Regions from separate parts of the Paenibacillus sp. 203 genome, predicted to be linked through region 2. Evidence: riboswitches for the same ligand, from Rfam matches in the RefSeq annotation. Region 2 holds a riboswitch; each other region holds the start of a gene.
What was found. A riboswitch is a leader RNA that binds a small molecule or an ion and turns the genes downstream of it on or off. The one in region 2 is predicted to bind thiamine pyrophosphate.
Positions count from the first base shown of each region.

Region 1: linked by a shared signal. The riboswitch ahead of WA407_RS17145 (ABC transporter substrate-binding protein) and the one ahead of WA407_RS08120 (thiamine phosphate synthase) in region 2 are both predicted to bind thiamine pyrophosphate.
Region 3: linked by a shared signal. The riboswitch ahead of WA407_RS19420 (ECF transporter S component) and the one ahead of WA407_RS08120 (thiamine phosphate synthase) in region 2 are both predicted to bind thiamine pyrophosphate.

Region 1 is NZ_JAXCHD010000007.1:57,016-63,926, forward strand. It holds gene WA407_RS17125 (TatD family hydrolase) at 1-504, opposite strand, end outside; gene WA407_RS17130 (ABC transporter ATP-binding protein) at 497-1,447, opposite strand; gene WA407_RS17135 (ABC transporter permease) at 1,492-2,268, opposite strand; gene WA407_RS17140 (MTH1187 family thiamine-binding protein) at 2,265-2,558, opposite strand; gene WA407_RS17145 (ABC transporter substrate-binding protein) at 2,944-3,987, opposite strand; TPP riboswitch at 4,179-4,288, opposite strand; gene WA407_RS17150 (pyridoxamine 5'-phosphate oxidase family protein) at 4,559-4,993, shown strand; gene WA407_RS17155 (bifunctional 2',3'-cyclic-nucleotide 2'-phosphodiesterase/3'-nucleotidase) at 5,214-6,911, shown strand, end outside.
Region 2 is NZ_JAXCHD010000003.1:368,153-375,063, forward strand. It holds gene WA407_RS08115 (ABC-F family ATP-binding cassette domain-containing protein) at 1-906, shown strand, start outside; TPP riboswitch at 1,000-1,108, shown strand; gene WA407_RS08120 (thiamine phosphate synthase) at 1,373-1,966, shown strand; gene thiO (glycine oxidase ThiO) at 2,031-3,179, shown strand; gene thiS (sulfur carrier protein ThiS) at 3,176-3,379, shown strand; gene WA407_RS08135 (thiazole synthase) at 3,382-4,149, shown strand; gene WA407_RS08140 (ThiF family adenylyltransferase) at 4,146-5,207, shown strand; gene WA407_RS08145 (response regulator transcription factor) at 5,348-6,040, shown strand; gene WA407_RS08150 (C40 family peptidase) at 6,106-6,603, opposite strand; gene WA407_RS08155 (thiamine diphosphokinase) at 6,884-6,911, opposite strand, start outside.
Region 3 is NZ_JAXCHD010000008.1:196,349-203,259, forward strand. It holds gene WA407_RS19410 (polynucleotide kinase-phosphatase) at 1-1,652, shown strand, start outside; gene WA407_RS19415 (TatD family hydrolase) at 1,673-2,470, shown strand; TPP riboswitch at 2,515-2,624, shown strand; gene WA407_RS19420 (ECF transporter S component) at 2,874-3,470, shown strand; gene WA407_RS19425 (ABC transporter ATP-binding protein) at 3,470-4,933, shown strand; gene WA407_RS19430 (energy-coupling factor transporter transmembrane component T family protein) at 4,908-5,699, shown strand; gene WA407_RS19435 (methionine ABC transporter ATP-binding protein) at 5,839-6,564, shown strand; gene WA407_RS19440 (methionine ABC transporter permease) at 6,557-6,911, shown strand, end outside.

The sequences.
Region 1 (6,911 bases), on a different contig from region 2:
ATAAACGGCGTGCAGGACAATGGGCTTGTTATGCTTGCTTGCAAACTGGATAAAACGCTCCAGCAGCGCTATGTAGGGAGCGAGGTCAAAAGGTGAACCGCTCTGTGAGGCTTCCATCCGATTGTAATAGGGCAAGCCGACTTCACCCACGGCGACCATCCGCTGTATATGTTCGTCCATCCAGTCGAATAAGAGGTCAAGCTCAGCTTGCGGTGGAAGAGCCTGTTCGGGATGAAAGCCAAAGGCTGGCCGTACCAGCTCGGGGTAACGCTTGGCTAACCGTAGATTGGCTCGGCTGGAGCTCAGATGCATCGACACGGCTATCACGGCTTGGACGCTGCTATCGGCAAGTGAAGCGAGCAATAACTCCTGTTGTTCAGGCGGGTAGCTGTCTACATGAATATGCGCGTCGATCAATGGAGCGGGCTCAATTGCGGTCAAATCCAAGCCTGGCTTTGTTTGGCTGTTCCATTTCAATGCACATCGAACTTTTACGTCACTCATGTCGATTCAATCCATCTTCCGGGATATTCTTGTGGACGCTCTGAGCATTGTCCATGTTGGCGTCCAGTTTGTACTTTTCCTCGCGCATCCAGCTGGTCATGGTCCGCTTCCATTCAATAAAGAGCGGATCGAGGATGATTTGTTCCCTACGCGGGCGGGGAAAAGGGACATCTACGACATGCACCACCGAAGCAGGTCGTGCCGACAGCACATAGATGCGGTCTGAGAGCAGCAGCGCTTCTTCAATGCTGTGGGTAATAAACAGCACAGAACGGCGATTCTTCTCCCACATGCGTAATAACCATTGCTGCATGTCTGCACGTGTCAGCGCATCGAGTGCGCTGAACGGCTCATCCAGCAGCATTAATTCCTGCGGGCTGAGTAGTGCTCGTAGAAAGGCGGCGCGCTGTTGCATTCCACCAGACAGCGTATGTGGGTACGCCTTGACGAATTTGCCTAGTCCAACTTGCTCGAGCCATTGCAAGGCTTCTTTGCGACGCTCGCGTTCACTGGCGTACTCAGGGGGGACTGCTGTACTTTTACGTGGAGCATTTTCCTGCCCAAGCAGTACGTTGTCCAGCGTGGTACGCCACGGAAAAAGGGCGGGCTGCTGCGGCATATAGCTGATATGACCACGTTCACCAGTCATGTCCCGTCCGTGCATACGGATACGTCCCTGCTGGGGTTTGAGTAGCCCACCGATGATGTGAAATAGCGTGCTTTTGCCGCTGCCTGACGGACCGATGAGGGAAACGAATTCTCCCGGCTTGACTGTGAGGGATACATCCTGCAGTACGGGCAGTAAGCTTCGCTTTTCACGGAAGGCAAGGCTGATCCCGTCCAATTCCAAAGCAGGAGGAGCAGTTGAAGGACTCTGTTGTTCCCCGGCTCGTTGTTCATTAGCCACGTTGTGTGATGATAAGTCAATCGGATGCAGACTCATACGCGCTACGTCCTTTCTTTGCTGTATTTAATTCAAGGAGGAAGCTACTCTCGATCGGGTTTCCAGCGAACCAACCATTTCTCCAGTAGTAAAATAACCACAAACATGAGTAAGCTGAGTGCGACAATAATGCCGATGGCTGCAAAAATGAGGTCCGTGCGATAGGCCGATTTTTGCAGCAGCATATAATATCCAATTCCTTCACTAGCTCCGATCCATTCGGCAATGATCGCGCCCATCACACTATAGGTAGCAGCAATTTTAACGCCAGAAAAGACTTGCGGCAGGGAATGTGGCAGCTCCAGCTTCATAAAAATAGACATGCGGCTTGCACCCGACATCCGCATATAGTTCATCATCGTACGGTCTGTTCGAGTCAGCCCGTCCATGGCCGCTACAGCCACGGGAAAAAAGCATACTAAAGTAATGACCATAAGCTTGGGCAGCACGCCAAAACCAAACCATACCATGAGCAACGGACCGAGGGCGATAATCGGAATGTTTTGGCTAAGGATCAAGAGCGGGTATAGAGCAGATTTGAGAAAAGGAATCGTATGAAGAACGATGGCGATCAGCAGTCCCGTAGCTGTCCCTATAGCGAATCCCGCAAGTGTCAGACGAATTGTAGCCCATGTATGGGTGCCAAGCAACGCCGATTGCGCCATGCCCTCTTGTACGATTAGGGATGGAGCTGGCAGCAGCCAGGATTCAATATGTAAATAGGAAACCGCTCCTTGCCAAGCCGCTAAAAAGAAGAGGACCGCCACAAGGGGCGGCCATACGCTTTTCCACCAGGACGCGTTCTTGCCTTTCGGATTCATGGGCGATATTTCTCGGTCAGCTTGTTCATGCTGATGCCTTGTGGGTTATGTGCGATTTTGATCTGTGAAATGACGCTGGGACTACCCGCTTCCGTCAAAGCCTCGTGCATTTCTTTAACCACTTTCAGCAACTCGTCGAGCTCGCCCTCCATGGTCGTATCCAATGGGTTCACCTGATACTTGACGCCGGAGCGCTGAATGACCTCAATCGCCTTATCTACATACGGGTAAGAGTCCTCGTTATTAGGAGTTTTAGGGATTACTTGAATACTGAGCAGTGTGTTAGCCATGAAAATTCACCTGTCCTTTATTGTGGAGTTGTTTTGAGAAAATAGGGTGGTTTAAGGCGGGGAGACCGCTTCGCGTTTCATTTGATCTTACGATCGCTGCGCTTCTCCAGATTCAAATGAACCGCTACGCTGCCAACCGCCTTAAAAAGCACCTTATTTTTAAAGCTAGGTTGTAGCATTTTTATAAAAGCAAAACAAGCAAAAGAACGAAGTGGGCGGAATGGTGCTGTACAAGCGTTAGCGTTCGCCATTGTACCCAGATTTCAACCTCTGGATATTCATAAAAGAAATCTAGGTACAACAGCGATGGGAAGCACCATCCGGCTGCGTAGTGGCACTTCGTTCACTTCTCTAGTTCAGTCTTATTTAGCGTTTTAACAAATGATCAGCGCTTGGGCAAGAAGTCGTTTGTGAAGGCTTTATCCACTTCCAAAGGCTTGCTGAGCAGCTTGCGTTCGTACATCCAGTCCGAATAGTTTTGCCATACCTCCGCTTTTTGCACACCCCATTGCGCGGCATCGTCCTGATAACGCGGGCTTAGCCATTTTTGGCTGGCAAGTACCAGTTTTTTATCCAGCTCCGGTACAGCTTTGCTTAAGATGTCCGCGGCTTCTTCTGGATGGGCGATAGTGTATTCATAGCCTTGTGCGGTAGCGTCCATGAACGCTTTGACCAGTTCTGGATCATTTTTTATTGTCTGTTCGTTGCTCACAATTACAGGTGTATAGTAATCGAGGCTTTTGGAATAATCTTTTACATACAGCATATCCAATGGCTCACCTCGAAGCTGGGCCTCAATTCCGGTCCATGCGTAGAAAATCCAGGCAAAGTCGATATCCCGCTTCACGGCTGTAAAATAGTCTGCATTGCCCATGTTGACGATCTTCACTTTGCTCACATCGCCTTTGTCTGAATCCATGATGGATTTCATGACCGCTTCTTCTACGGGAGAGCCCCAACCGCCGTATTTTTTACCTTCAAAATCTTTCGGGCTCTTAATTCCGCGATCTACCGGGGCTGCGAAGCCTGAGGTATTATGCTGAATCACCGCAGCGATGGATACAAGCGGCACGCCTTGCGTACGAGCCTGTGTGACGCCTTCTTGGTAGCTGATACCAAAAGGTGCAGCATTAGAGGCAACCATTTGATCGGCTCCGCCTGAACCAGGTTGAATAATTTGGACATTCAGACCTGCTTTTTCGTAAAATCCTTTGTCCTTGGCAACATAGAGTCCCGTATGATTCGTATTGGGTGTCCAGTCGAGCACGACTTTAACATCTTTGAGCTCCTTTGCCGGAGTAGACGTTTGAGTGTTGGTAGCGGGAGCCGCTTCTTGGGATGTGGAGGGACTTCCACCGCAAGCGGTCAGGGTCAGGGCCATGAGCCACAGACTGATCAGTCCCAGGCTTAATATTTTCATGCGCTTCATCGTTGTGTTCTCTCCTTTAATTACCCGTTATCCATCCAATCAGACAGCTTATGTTCCCCATTTTCATAAAAATAACATCTGCCGGACGCGATCTTTCCAACAACTTAATCTTCAACAAAAAAAGCGCCCCGAGTTTCCGGGACGCTTGCGCTTGTATATACCAAAGTAAGGGATGGTCCTATGTAAAAAGGCACATCTTGCTTAAGCATTCCTACGCTGGCATTACCCAGATCAGGTTGTAAGGGTCAGTGTCTTGGGACACACTCTCAGCCGGCCGATTCCAGCACCCCTGGCATTGTATGGTTTAATGGGTTCATTTATTCGGGTTTACTACGACGATTATATGCCTTGAATGCGGGTCTGTCCAGCATGGAGGAAGAGATGACGGTTCATTTGCCGAACGACAGGGTACACTTTTACTGTGAGCTTTGATCTGAAAATGAGCATGCATCAATCCGATCTGATCGGGTCATGTTATTTTCAGAACAGCTGCGCAGGTAGGTTCAGATGGGCTGGTGCCCAATGGCATGGCCGTAAAGAATTCTAATTCGTGAAAAGGAGTTGTTGTACTGTGGGTAAAACGGAAACATTGGATCGTAGCCAACTAGAACAAGCCATTGTGAAGGCTTTGGATAACAACAAATTTTGCTCGTTAGGTACGGTAGAGGGTGGCAAACCGAAAGTACGCTATATGGCCCTTTTTAACGATGGAATGAACATTCATCTGGCGACAGATCGCAAAACGCATAAAGTGGATGAGCTAAAGGATAATCCGAATGCTTATCTGCTGCTGGGTTATGAAGTTGGCGGTACAAAGGAAGTCGTAGAAGTGGAGGCTACTGTCCAGATTACAGCTGATGAGGGGCTACGCAAACAAGTGTGGAACGATTCCTTGAAGGAATGGTTTTCCGGACCGGATGATCCCGATTATGTCATTCTGGACGTGAATCCGACTCGCATTGAGTATGTGGGTCAGCAAACGGAGCGCCAAGTGTGGAATAAATAATGAGAATATAAATGGATAAACCAGTGAATCTCCGAGTTTTTTAGGAGGTTTGCTGGTTTTTTATTTTTGAGAGAATTAATTATTTTTTCATAAATAATTTAAGTGAATGACTACTCTTTTGTCTGGCGTTGGATTAAAATAGAAATGGTGGGTTCAAGGCTTACATATATGTGCAAAAGTATGTATATGAGGCATACACCTTAATGAGGAGGGGTATATTTTGTTATTTCGTAAAAATTGGTTTAAAGGGTTTACAGCAACCGTTGTAGCTTGTAGCATGCTGGTGTTTTCAGCCGCTCCAACCTGGGCAGCTAGCAATTCTCGCGATAGCGCTACAGTGAATTTGCGGATCATGGAAACAACGGATATTCATGCATCCCTGATGAACTACGATTACTATTCGGACAAAGAAACCAACGAATATGGCCTGATTAGCACAGCCAGTTTGATCCAACAGGCGCGTAGTGAAACAAGAAACAGCATGCTGTTCGATAACGGTGATTTGTTACAGGGCAATCCATTAGGCGATTATATGGCCAGAAACAAAACCTATGAAAAAGAAGGCGGTGTCCATCCAGTCTACAAGATGATGAACTTGATGGGCTATGATGCGGCGACAGTGGGCAACCACGAATTCAACTATGGTCTCGATTTTCTGGAAAAATCGCTCAAGGGAGCCGATTTCCCTTACGTAAATGCGAATGTTTATGTTGATAAGGGGGGGCAAGCTACTAAAAATTATTTTACCCCTTATCAAATTCTTGATAAAACGGTAACGGATGAGAAAGGTGAAGAGCATACGCTCAGAGTGGGTGTCATCGGCTTGGTCACACCTCAAATTATGCAGTGGGATGAAGCCAATTTGAAGGATAAAGTCGTTACAAAGGATATTGTGGAAACGGCGAAAAAGTTTATTCCTCAAATGAAGACGGAAGGTGCTGACATTATTGTCGTGCTTGCGCACACAGGTTATGAGGATGTGCCGCAAACGCCAATGATGGAGAATGCCGTTAAATATTTAAGCCAGGTGGACGGAATTAACGCTATTCTGTTTGGGCATGCTCATAAATCTTTCCCTGGTCCTGATTTTAAAGAAATGAAGGGTGTAGATCTAGATAAAGGAACCATTAACGGCGTACCGGCCGTGGAAGCTTCCTCATGGGGCAAGGAGCTGGGTATTATTGACCTGAGCCTGGAAAAGAAAAACCGCGAGTGGAACGTAACAAACTCTCAGTCTGAAGTACGTCCGGTTGTGAATACCACTAACCAGGCTGTGCAGTTTACTCCTGACTACAAACTGACAGATTCGATCAAGGAAGAGCATCAAGGAACCTTGGATTATATTCGTCAACCTGTCGGAACAACGACTGCACCGATTACCAGCTATTTTGCATTAGTGCAGGACGACCCTTCCATTCAAATCGTGACGAATGCACAGAAATGGTATGTTCAAAACCATCTTAAAGGAACTGAATACGAAAAACTTCCAGTATTGTCGGCAGGCGCTCCATTCAAGGCCGGCGGTCGAAACGGAGCCGAGTATTACACCAACATTCCTGAAGGTACGGTAGCGATTAAAAACGTATCCGACCTGTATGTGTATCCGAACACGGTTCATGCTGTAGAAGTGACCGGTGCTGAAATTCAGGAATGGCTGGAGTGGTCTGCAGGTCAGTTCAACCGCATTGATCCAAAGCAAACTGAGGAGCAATCGCTGATCAACAAAGATTTCCCAACCTACAATTTTGATGTCATTGACGGTGTGAATTACCAGATTGATGTAACTCAGCCTGCACGATATGATGCCAAGGGAACTATTATTGATTCTTCAGCTCATCGTATCAAGGATCTGCAATACAATGGAAAAGCGATAGATCCTGCACAGAAATTTATCGTGGCCACCAATAACTATCGTGCT
Region 2 (6,911 bases):
CATGATACTGAGTTTATGAACCAGGTCGTTAATGTTATTTACCATCTTGAATTTGCCAAGATGACCCGTTATTCAGCTAACTATGAAAAGTTTCTTGAAATGGCGGATCTGAACAAAGCTCAGCATATTGATGCTTATGAGAAGCAACAGGACTTTATAAAGAAACAGGAAGATTTTATTCAGCGCAATAAAGCGCGTGCTTCTACCTCAGGCCGAGCAAAGAGCCGTGAAAAGCAGCTTGATCGGATCGAACGTATTGATAAGCCTGAAGAAGCCGCAAAACCAACCTTTCAGTTCAAAGAGGCACGTGCAAGCGGAAAGACGGTATTTGAGGGTATTGATTTTGAGATTGGTTATACACATGCCCTTTTGCCTAAAATGTCCATGACGATTGAACGTGGCGAAAAAATTGCAATTGTTGGCTACAACGGTGTCGGTAAATCGACATTGCTCAAAACCATATTGGGAAAAATTCCGCCAATCAGTGGAAAAACCTATCAAGGTGATTTTTTGCAGCCCGCTTATTTTGAGCAGGAAGTAAAGGCGGAGAAAATTACACCGATTGACGATGTGTGGAATGAATTTCCGCATTTGAACCAGCATGAAGTACGAGCGCATTTGGCGCGCTGCGGTTTGAAAAATGAGCATATCACACGTCCGCTATCTGCGCTTAGTGGTGGAGAACAGGCTAAAGTCCGTCTTTGCAAACTGTTAATGCGTGAAAGCAACTGGGTATTGTTCGATGAGCCTACCAACCACTTGGATGTTAAAGCAAAGGATGAGCTGAAACGTGCCTTGAAGGAATACAAAGGGACGGTATTGCTTGTATCTCACGAACCGGACTTTTACGAGGATTGGGTAACCAAAACGTGGAATGTGGAAGAGTGGTCAAGTAAAGTTAACTAAAATCAGTTAAATCCAGTTCTGCATATTTCACACGAAGTGGGGTTTGCAGAATTAGGAAAATATGCTAAGCTATCTTTAGCTTATACAATAAAATAGTCACACTAGGGGAGCCGCCCATGCGGCTGAGACGGAATAAATGGATTTCGGACCCTTTGCACCTGATCTGGGTTATGCCAGCGTAGGGAAGTGAGCGCCGTACAAACAAGGCAACACCATCTTTATTTTGTTTGTGCGTGGGACGATACACGTATACGGATATCATGGTCCGTTCGATTATTGGACGTTCGTTAAACCACTTCCTTGGGGAAGTGGTTTTTTTGCGTTTCGTTCATTTTAAGTTGTTCGAGCTTCCGTAGACGGATTCACATACAATCCCCTTTCATTACTGCTGGTAGACGTGGCTGCTAAGCTTAGATCCTTTAATCCAATGTGAGGTGAAGACAAAATCGAATTACACGCAATTTCGATGGAAAAGGGCACTTTTGCACAAGCCGCCCGAGTGGCTGCTATGATTTGTCCGTATGTTCATTATGTACACGCACGTTTAAAACAGAATGGTGCCTCTGCATTGCTTTCTTTGACTCGCAGCATGGTGGAGCAGGAAGTTCCTTTGCAACAAATTGTAGTAAATGATCGTGTGGATGTAGCTTTACTTACTTTGGTTGGAACCGTCCAGCTACCAGCTAATGGATTACCTGTTGTGGATGTGAAAAGCCTACTTTCAAAGAGTACACGCTGTGGAGTGTCTGTGCATTCCTTGGAGGAGGCGCAGACTGCCGAGCAGGCAGGAGCAGACTATGTACTTTATGGTCACGTATATGAGACCCATTGTAAGCCCGGTATTGTACCGCGGGGTTTAGCTCAGCTTGAACATATTTGCAGGCTGTCGAACATTCCGGTGATCGCGCTGGGCGGCATACAACCGCACCATATCCCGGAGCTTTATATGGCCGGAGCAAGCGGAATTGCGGTGATGTCTGGTATATGGGAGGCTGAGTCGCCCGTTGCAGCTGCGATGGAATATAGGCGAATGGCAGATCTTGTAGTTCACAGCTTGTAGCGAGAAAACGAGAGTAGAGGCAAGCTGAAAGCAGAATGGTTTATGGAGAGGAGACACGGAACAAATGCTAAAGATACACACAGAGGCAAGAGCGATAGGACATGCTGAATGCTTGGTCATAGGTGGAGGTGTCATCGGCAGTTCCATTGCTTATCATGTGGCCAAGGAGGGAAGAAGTACGATCATGCTGGAACGATTGATCCCGGGTGAGGGAGCCTCAGGAGCAGCGGTTGGAATGCTGGCAGCGGAAAGTGAAGAGTTCACCGACTCTGAGCTGGCACGATTTGCTCGCAGAAGTCGAGATGCATTCCCTGAGCTTGTTTGTGATCTGGAGCGTTTGTCGGGTATTTCGGTGGAATTCCGTACAGAAGGATTTGTGACCCCTTTCCGTACGGAAACTGAAGGCCAAAAACGCTGGAAAGCTGCTAAAACGCGAGAGGATGATTGTCCTATCTGGTGGGATGCGAGGGAATTGGCCCGACGAATTCCAGGTTTGGATGAACAAGCGATCGGAGCAATATATCGTTCAAAGGAGACACAAGTGGCTCCTGTCCAGCTTTGTCGTGCTTATGCAGGTGCTGCTGCGGTGCTGGGAGCAACGGTATGGTCTGGTACACGGGCAGAGCAACTGGTCATACAGGATGGTCGAGTTTGCGGTGTCCGAACAGATAGCGGCTTTTTTTCCTGCGATCAGGTCATTATTGCTGGAGGCTTGGATAGCATGAAATTACTGGCGCAGGTTGGATTTGAATATCCACTTTATTCGGTCAAGGGCGAAGCGGTAGCGGTCTCCTTGAAGGATCACCCATTAGAATACACCATTTATGCTGATGATATTTACCTCGTGCCTAAACAGAATAACGAGCTTTGGATTGGGGCAACGAGCCTTCCGCATCAATATGACGAAGAAGTGACCGTAGGAGGCTTGGAGGGGTTGCTGGCACGTGCCTCTGCCTGGCTGCCGTGCGTCCGTGAAGCTTCTTTTATACGCGCTTGGGCGGGCTTACGTCCGCAGGCTGCATCAGGCCATCCTTTTATAGGTACTGTTCCTGGGGTCGAGGGCGTATTTGCTGCGGTTGGGCATTATCGCAACGGTGTCCTGCTGAGTGATGCTACCGGGCGTGCGATGGCAGCTATGCTTAATGGAGCTGGTGCAGCAGAACTTGGGATAAGTAGTTTTTCTTCGGAGCTCCTCAAGGAGAAAAGCTTATGAAGCTGACGATTAACGGCCAGAGCATGACCTTTTCTAATCGAATCACTCATGTGAATCAATTGCTACATGAGCTTGATGTAAAGGTGAAAACCGTAGTGGTGGAGCTGAATCGGCATATATTGAGCCGTGAAGATCATGATGAAGCGGTACTGAAGGATGGAGATTGCCTAGAAATTGTACATTTTGTGGGAGGCGGTTGATTATGTTAACCATTGGAAAAGCATCTTTTACCTCGAGGTTGTTGTTGGGAACAGGAAAATTCTCTGATCTGGATATCCAATCCCAAGCCGTAGAGGCTGCTGAGACGGAAATATTGACGTTTGCTGTACGGAGATTGAACTTGGAGGAACGGGATAAGCAGCATTTTCTCGATATGCTGGATTTGAGCCGGTATACACTTCTTCCCAACACAGCAGGGGCTACAACAGCAGAGGAGGCGATTCGTATTGCCCAATTGGCAAAAGCCTCCGGCCTGTGCGATATGATTAAGGTGGAAGTCATTGGGGATAGCAAGACACTGCTCCCTGACCCTTTTGAAACGTTGAAAGCTAGTGATAAGCTGTTAGAAGAAGGCTTTATCGTGCTGCCCTACATATCGGACGATGTGATTCTAGCAAAGAGGCTACAAGAGCTTGGAGTACACGCCGTTATGCCTGGAGCTTCACCGATTGGTACAGGACATGGTTTGCTCAATCCGTTTTCATTAGGGCTAATTATTGAACAGGCGGAGGTTCCGGTTATTGTCGATGCGGGTATTCGCTCACCCGGTGACGCGGCAATGGCGATGCAGTTAGGGGCAGATGCTGTTTTGTTGAACACAGCCGTATCAGGAGCGAAGGACCCAGTAAAAATGGCCGAGGCCATGAAACTGGCTGTTCGTGCTGGAAGATATGGTTTTGAGGCGGGGATGATTCCTGTAAAACGTTACGCTTCAGCAAGCAGTCCGACAGAAGGTATGGTTCAGGCATGAAGGTAACTGACAAATCCGATGCAGGAGAAACACATCCAAGTGACCGTTATTCCAGACAGGAAAGATTCGCGCCCTTTGGACCGACGGGACAACGCCGGCTTGCTTCTTCCCACGTACTAATCATAGGTGTCGGAGCGTTAGGTACAGGTATTGCGGAAACGCTCGTTCGCGGGGGCGTAGGTACAGTGAGCCTCGTAGACCGGGATTATGTGGAATGGAGCAATTTGCAGCGCCAGCAGCTTTTTCAGGAAAGTGATGCTGCGCAAAGATATCCCAAAGCAGTAGCTGCTCAGCGAAGATTAAAGGATATTAATTCGGAAACGGTTATACATGCACATGTACTGGATGTTGGGGTGGAAGAACTGGAAGAGTTGATCTTGGGGGTAGATCTCATGATGGATGCAACCGATAATTTCGATACCCGACTTCTTATGAACGACATGGCACTCAAGCATCGGATACCTTGGATTTATGGGGGATGTGTGGGCAGCTATGGTGTAACCTATACCATCTTACCGGGTCAAACGCCTTGTCTTCACTGTCTGCTGGAAACTGTACCGTTTGGTGGAGAAACCTGTGATACCGCCGGGATTATTCCGCAGGCCGTACAGATGGTCACGGCTAACCAAACTACGGAAGCTTTCAAACTTCTTGGTGGATATCCGGAAGATTTGAGAGGAAAGCTGCTTTCGTTTGATTTGTGGAAAAATGAGTATGTAGCAATAGCGGTAGATAGCGTTAAAAAGGAGAACTGTCCTTCTTGCGGCAGCCAACCGACGTATCCCTATTTGTCGGCCTCTCATCGGCAGAAGACAGATGTTTTGTGCGGTAGGGATACCGTTCAAATTAGACCAGCAAACCCAACACATCTGAATCTTGCAGAAACAGCAGATAGATTTGCTTCTTTGGTAGAAGGAAAAGTAGAGCGGAATCCGTTTTTGGTTTCCTTTAGTACAAGCGAGCATCGCTTGGTTGTTTTTGCAGATGGCAGAGCGTTGATTCATGGGACAAAGGACGTGGCAAAAGCAAGAAGTCTGTATCATCGCTATTTGGGTTAAACTATAAAAGCAGAAAGCCATTCTTTGGAGAATGATTTTCTGCTTTTTTGTTACAATAATATTAATATGCTTTAATGGCTTATAACAAACTTGTTCGTATCCAATATGTAATGCTATGTCCAAACCAGGTGGGTGAAAAGATGAGCCCGTTAATTTTACTTGTGGATGTAAATGAAGCGTCTCCCGTATTTGTTCATCCATTGGAGCAGGCAGGTTATCAGGTGGTTCATGTTAGCAATACGACAGATGCAAGCTCTTATGTAGCCCATAATCCTGTGGATTTGCTACTGCTCAATATAGAAGATGAACCGACGGATTCACATGGTTTGCTTCGCACATTGCAGCAATACCATCCTCATGTCCCGCTATTTGCAATGACTTCATCAGATGAGGAGGACCATATTGTTTCCTGCTTTGAACAAGGAGCACATGATGTGATCGTCCTGCCCTTTTATCCTAGAGTTTTTCAGGCTAGGGTGGCTAATTTATTGCGGATTTTTGGTATTGAACGTGATGTGAAAAGGGCAATCGAGGCGGGTGATTTACATATAGACAATGCAAGCAGAATGGTGAGCAGAGGGGGGCAAAAGCTGGAATTAACTCCGAAAGAATTTGATCTTTTGCTTCACCTGGCGATACATCTTAACCAAGTTTGTAGCAGACAGCAAATTCTGAAGGATGTTTGGAAACATGATTATATCGTTGATACGAACGTAGTAGACGTCTATATCAGACATTTGAGGGTTAAAGTAGATAAAGGATATAAGTTTAAAATGATCCGTACGGAACGAGGAATTGGCTATTCACTCAGAACACCAACCGTATCAGAATAGCATAAGGCATATAAAAAAAACCGGAACTTTCGTCCCGGCTCGCATATTTCATAATGAGTTTCAAACTACAGCACGCGGCGTGCTTTAATGTATGTTCTTTTCCAGTTGCCAGAGTTCAAATCGGAGATAGTCACGCCAGGTCCGCCGTAAGTGTGTAGAATTTTACCCCCGCCCATATAGACTGCTACGTGGGTAATGTTGCGACCCGTGGCACGGCTACCGCTTGAAAAGAACACTAAGTCCCCTTTTTTCAAATTGGACTTGGATACGGCATGTCCAACTTTGGACTGTTGAACAGAAGTACGCGGCAAATTCACTCCGTATTTCTTGAATATGTGCTTCATGAAAGAAGAACAGTCAAAATTGCGCGTCGTGCTTGTGGAAGCTCCAAACTTATAGGGTGTGCCCATATATTTTTCGCCGTAGTTAATTACTTTTTGGCCAACAGAAGTAGTAGTGGCAGCCTGTGCCGTATTTGTTCCCTCAATTGCAAAAGTACCAAAGCCGATCGTGGCTGCGACCCCTGCGATAATTACCTTTTTTATGATTTTCTGCATATTCATGTTGTAAGTACCTCCAGAAATTGATTTGTGCAATATTTTGCTGAGTTGCTAACTAACTGACAGCGTTGAGTATAACAGTTTTGAAGCCGCCTAATAGTTGGAAAAGAACTCTCAAATGCTTGAGGGACAAGACTTACACAGTGATTATTAAAAAACAATTAAAAATTACAATTTGTTAAAAATATATCGATTCATAGATCTCTACAAACGGAAAAACCCTTATTAATCAAAGGTTTTGAGTGAAAAAACAATTTAAACAATGGTTACAACAATGTCATAATTAATCCTTGCTTTGAATAACGAGTAGA
Region 3 (6,911 bases), on a different contig from region 2:
TTAGAAGTGAGTTGAGAGATTTTCTGCTACATGCACCCTCTCATCTTATTTTTGGCAGAAATGGATTGCGACACGTGGTCGTGGCTCATGCCGGGATTAAGGATCATTTTATTGGCAAACAGTCGGCACGTATTTCTGATTATTGCCGTTATGGAGATACGGAAGGACAGGATGCGAACGGAAAACCGATTCGCAAGGATTGGTTCGTAGACCATGAATCGGGAGAAATAGTAGTATGGGGACATGATCCGAGACCGCAGCCTACCCTTGTGAATCAGACGGTGAATATTGATCAGGGTGTGGTATTTGGCGGTATGCTGACCGCTTATCGTTATCCGGAAAAGGAATTTGTCAGTGTTCCGGCACATGAGAACTATGCGAATGATCCCGATAGCCCACTTGTCCGGTGGCAGAGAAAACGGTTTTCCCCGCCGAATTTACGCAAGCTCATCGCTGGTTACAGTGTGCTGACGGAATCGTATGGCGAAGTGCGCGTACAAGGAGAATGGATCAAATCCGCTATAGATACCGTGTCACATGTAACTGTACCCATGGAGGAGCTGGTGTATATTCCACCGACGATGAGTCCTGCTCCAGCGGTGTCTGCAGAGGCAGGATATCTGGAGCATCCCCGTGAGGCGCTAGCTTATTATCGTGGACAAGGAGTACAAACGATGGTTGCCGAGAAAAAACATATGGGTAGCCGGGCTATTTTGCTATTATTCAAAAACGAACAGGCTGCTGTTCAATATGTAGGCTACCCGACATTGGGCACGATTTACAGTCGGAGCGGGAGAGCTTTCTTTGAACAAAGCCTTGGGAAGCAAGTGCTGGAAAAGCTGAATGTGGATCTACAGACGGCTGGATATTTTGAACGGAACCAGACGGATTTTGTGTTGCTGGATGCGGAAATTGTACCGTGGAATCTCAAGGCTCGGGAACTGATTGCTGCACAGTATGCCCATGTGGGGGAAGCAGCTCTGCTGGATCGCAGTAAGCTGGTAGACAAGCTGAAGCAGGCGAAGGTTGCAGGTCGAGAGGTTGGAGACTGGTTGGAGGAAATGGAACAGAAGTACGCGAATGCTGTAACGTTTCAAGAGGCTTTTCAAAAATATTGCTGGGATGTGGACGGTCTAGATGAAATTCGTATCGCACCGTTCCATACGCTGGCACACAGCGGAAAGACTTTTTTCGACCATTCTCATATTTGGCATATGGAGCAAAACCGGGAGCTGGCTGGGCTGTCTTCCCTGTTTATGGAGACAGAGTATCGCGTTATTACGGACGAAGCAAGCGAGGAAGAGGTCATTCGCTGGTGGAACGAGATGACAGAGGATGGTCATGAGGGGATTGTGATCAAGCCGGAACGCTTTTTGATGAAAAATCGGGACAAGATGATTCAACCTGCAATCAAGGTGAGAGGCCGGAAGTACTTGCACATCATTTACGGTATGGATTATCTTGCCCCTGAGAATTTAAAACGTCTGAAGCAGCGTCGAACGAACAAAAAGGAGCGTCATGCCCTGATGGAAGGAGCGCTTGGTGTGGAAGGCGTGGAACGTTTTGTCCGCAAGGATACGGTAGATCGTATTCATGAATGCGTCCTTGCCGCGCTATCGCTGGAATCGGAGCCGATTGATCCGAGATTGTAGTTTGCGAAGGAGGGATTGAGATGGAAAGGGGTACACCGTTAATTGATATTGGTGTGAACTTGATGCACCGTTCGTTTCATGCAGATCGGGAACAGGTGGTAGAGAGAGCCGCGGCTGTAGGGATTTCACCGCTGATTATTACCGGGACCAGTGTCCGCAGCAGTCGGGAGGCTTCTCAGTATGCAGCACGTTATCCGGGCAAGCTGTATGCCACAGCTGGCGTGCATCCCCATGATGCCAAAGACTGCAGCGCAGACACGATTCAGCAGCTCTGCCAGCTGGCGGGTCAGCCGCAGGTCGTATCCATAGGGGAATGCGGATTGGACTATAACCGTGATTTTTCACCACGTGATGTGCAGCGTCGATGGTTTGGGGAGCAAATCCAACTGGCGGGTGAGCTGAATATGCCGTTATTTCTGCATGAACGAGATGCACATGAGGACTTTGTCGCTATGCTTCGGGAGTATCAAGGGCTTGTCGATAAAGCGGTAGTGCATTGTTTTACTGGCACTGAACAGGAATTGCATACGTATGTAGAAATGGGACTGTATATCGGGATCACCGGCTGGATTTGCGACGAACGGCGTGGCAAACATCTGCGTGAACTGGTCAGAGATATTCCCTTGGACCGTCTGATGATTGAAACGGATGCTCCATTTTTGACCCCGCGTAATTTGCCCGTGAAGCCCAAAGAAGGGCGTAATGAGTCCGTGTATCTCGCTCATATTGCTGCTACGGTTGCCGAATGTACAGGTCGAAGCATGATGGAGATCGAAATCGCGACGACGGAGACAGCCAAACGTTTCTTCGGTTTATAGGATTGTCAAAGCCATAGATGTGGTATATATTATAGTGAATTAAAAAAGCATTGTCGGGAGCTTGAGAAAGTCAGGCTGAGAGGGTGGCCCTTGCCACTGACCGTGAAATCTGATCTGGGTAATGCCAGCGTAGAGAAACCAAGAACACTATACAGGAATGCCGCTTGTTTTGCGGTTGTCGATAGATTCAATGTATGTCCTAGCATTTTACCTTGACCCTGACTTTGGCTTGGTATCAGTGTAGTAGCTTAGACTACTGGTTATATAAGGCATATCGACGAATGATGTTTTGTATGGTGCTTCACCTTTTACTGCGCATAAAGCTTGCCTGGAGATTCAGCTCCAGACAAGCTTTTTTTATGGCCAAGAGGCCAATTATAAGGAAAAAGGGGAGCACGCAATAATGAATACTGCTGTAAGAGCGTCCAAAGGGTTGAAGCTGACTGATATTTTGGTCACGATTGTGATATCTGTTGTGTTCGGGTTGGTCTACAAAATATGGGGACCTGCTTATGATTTGATGAAACCATTTGGTCTACACGCCGAGCAATTGATGTATGGCATGTGGTTTATGGCAGGCACGTTTGCTTATCTCATCATTCGCAAGCCGGGTGTTGCGATTTTGGCAGAGGTGGCAGCGGCAACGGTCAGCGCTTTTTTGGGAAGCGAATGGGGCATGTCCACCTTATACTATGGCCTGCTGCAAGGCTTGGGAGCGGAGCTATTTTTTGCGGCTTTTCTGTATCGGAACGCAAACCTATGGGTTGCTTCGCTAGCTGCGGCTGGGGCGGCTGTCACTTCTCTGATTTTAGACTTCAGTTACGGGTATATCGATCAGCTATCGACCTGGAACTATGTTTTGTATATTGGCTTTCGGATGATTGGCAGTATTGTGATTGCCGGGGTATTCGCGTTCTATCTGGCTAAGGCATTGGAGGTAACCGGAGTTACACGAAGTTTGAGACCTGCAACGGAACAAGATTATAAGGGGCTGGATTGATGAGCCGGGCAACCGAAGATGTGGTGGCTTCGATCACCCGTCTACGGTTGAAATTTCCCGGTGAGCAAGAGCTGCTTTTTCACAATATGTCTTTGTCTGTCCACAAGGGGGAAAAGCTGCTGCTACTGGGACCGAGTGGATGCGGTAAATCAACGCTGCTCCAAGTGTTAAGCGGTCTGATTCCACGCACGATAGAAGTGCCTATGAAATGCGATGCTGCTGTAATCCCAAGTGTCTCAGGTATTGTATTTCAAGATCCTGATACGCAGTTCTGTATGTCATATGCAGACGAGGAACTGGCTTTTGTGTTGGAAAATAATCAGGTTCCCCGGGAACAGATGCAATCCCGTATTCGCGAGCTGCTGATACAGGTTGGTCTATCAACGGATGATATACACATGCCCATTGGCAACATGTCACAGGGAATGAAGCAGCGTCTGGCGATTGCGTCTGTGCTGGCTATGGAGCCAGAAGTGCTTTTTCTGGATGAGCCGACGGCTTTGTTGGACGAGGAAGGCACCACACAGGTGTGGGATACCATTCGCAACATTTCGGTAGACCAAACGCTGGTGATCGTAGAGCATAAAATTAATGAAATCGTCCATGATGTGGATCGGATTGTGGTGCTTTCTGCTCAAGGGGAGATCATTGCGGATGGAAGGGCAGAAGAAGTATTTCATGTGCATCGGCAGGCATTGTCTGAGTACGGCGTGTGGTACCCGGGAGTATGGAATGAATCGTCTTCGCCGCGTTGGAGTGAATCAGTGACACAGCAGAATGGTACGGGGAATGGTACGGAGATTGATTTGCTGGAGCTGAAACATTTTAGTGGTCTCCGCGGTTTAAGTTCAGTGATTTATGTGGAGCATGCGCAGGTGAAGCCTGGCGACTGGATTGGCGTGGTCGGTGAAAACGGGGCTGGCAAAAGCTCGTTGCTGCTCTCCATGATGCGTTTACTTCGCACACAGGGACGTTATAGCGTGCGCGGAATTGAGGCAGGCAGTACGGAACAACTGGCAGAGCGCATCGGGTTCGCATTTCAAAATCCCGAGCTGCAATTCGTAGCGCATACCGTACGAAAGGAACTAGAGTATTCGTTACCGAAGAGCTTGTTTAGTGCTGAGCAGTGCCGGGAGCGGGTGGATCGGATGCTCGTACAGTTCGGATTGGAGCGGCTGGACGAGCGTCATCCGTATCAGCTTTCGTTAGGCCAAAAAAGGCGGTTGAGTATTGCTACGGCCATGATCCGTGAGCCGGAAGTGCTGCTGCTGGATGAGCCGACTTTTGGTCAGGATGCGCGTAATACCTTTGTCATGCTGGATATGTTGGAGCAGTTGAGAGCGGCAGGCACGGCCATTCTGATGGTCACACATGACCCGGAAATTGTCCGTCGATATTGTACCGATATATGGCGGATTCAGAAAGGGGAACTACAGTATGAACCTGTCCTTTCCCCATCATAAAACATGGCTGCATCGCGTGAATCCGGGCTTAAAGCTCGTTATGTTTTCCATACTGTTTGTGGTCGTTATAGTCATTCATGATCCGAATGTCATGTTTAATGTTGCGTGTTCTATGCTGTTGCTGCTTGTCTGGTTAGGCCATCCATGGAAGAGGCTGCTGCTGTACGGATCTCCCTTTATATTGGTGTTTCTTTCAACTTCAACGGGCATGATGATGTTCGGCAAAGGGGTGACGACCTGGTGGACATGGGGCTTGATCCATGTGACGCAGGAAAGCTTTTACCGAGGCATGCATCTGGGCTTTCGTGCGCTGAGTATGGCTGCGGTAGGGTTGCTGTTTGGTTTAACGACTCGTCCGGTGGACCTTTTTTATTCACTGATGCAGCAATGGAGGCTCCCTCCGAAGTATGCGTATAGCTTTTTGGCAGCCATGCGGCTGATGCCCATGATGGTGGAGGAGTTCCAGGCATTGAGACAAGCCCACCGTATTCGAGGTTTACATCAGCATGTGTCCAAATGGAATATGTATGCGACGCTTCGCAGGTATGCGATTCCGCTGCTCGCTCAAAGTATCCGGCGTGCGCAGCGCATTGCTATTGCTATGGAAGCCAAGGGTTTTGCTAATGAAACCAAGCGAACGTATTATTATGCGATTGGCTATTCGGCTGTAGATATTTTATTTATTTTCTATTTTGTGGTGATGCTTACGCTGGCTTGGGGATTCGGTATCCGCTTTCCTTATGTAGGGGTATGGGATGTACGTTAATTGTTGTCAAAATGCTTTGCCCGTTTTCTGCTCTGTGGTATATTAATGCAATGGGAATTGACGGCTCGTACAGACCCGCCCGGGCTGGCGGGCTTATTACATTTTCCCGCAGAAATGGATCATCAGGAGGCCAAGTTTCATGATTACGCTGCATCAGGTAAGCAAGCATTATACCACCTCAAGCGGCCAATTTCATGCGGTTCAATCCGTGTCCCTTCAAGTGGAGGAGGGGGAAATTCACGGTATCATAGGTGCCAGCGGTGCCGGCAAGTCTACGTTGCTCCGGTTGATGAATGTATTGGAAAGGCCGGATGAGGGAAACGTGGTTGTAAACGGGGAAGATCTGACTCGCATGCCGGAAAAACGTCTCCGAGAAGCGCGGCGATCCATAGGGATGATTTTTCAGCATTATCATCTTGTTCACAATCGGACGGTCAGTGGAAATGTGGCAATGCCGTTAGAGCTGGCAGGTGTCGCGAAAAAAGAGAGAGCGGAACGTGTGCGCGAATGCCTGCAATTCGTCGGTTTAGCTGATAAAGCAGAACAGTATCCGGCACAACTGAGCGGAGGCCAAAAGCAACGCGTGGCGATAGCCAGAGCGCTGGCGAATCGACCTGCGGTGCTGCTGTGTGATGAGCCGACCTCGGCGCTTGATCCGCAGACGACCGCGGATATTTTGGGCGTGTTACGGGAGATCAACCGTGAACTGGGAGTTACCATTGTAATCGTAACGCACGATATGGATGTAGTACGCAATATTTGTACCCGTGTATCAGAAATGCGAGATGGGCAGCTACTTTCAACGCAGCGTGTAGCTGACACTGCGGTAGGTTCAACAGCGGGAGCAGGTGAAGCTGATGAATGAAATGCTGAGCATCATTGCGCAATATCAGTCTGAGATATGGAAAGCCATCGGAGAGACGTTTATCATGGTGGGGATTTCTATTGCAGCAGCTGTACTGTTAGGGCTTCCGGCAGGAACGATTTTGTATTTGTGTGGTAAAGGGCAAAAATATGAAAATCGACTGCTGTTCACCCTATTGAACAGTGTGGTCAATGTTATCCGCTCATTCCCGTTTTTGCTGCTCGTCGTGTTTATGATTCCATTTACACGTCTGGTCGTAGGGACGGCGCTGGGCACGATGGCTGCAACGGTTCCCTTGTCAGTGGTGGCCATCGCCTATTATTCGAGGCTGGTGGAGCAATCATTGC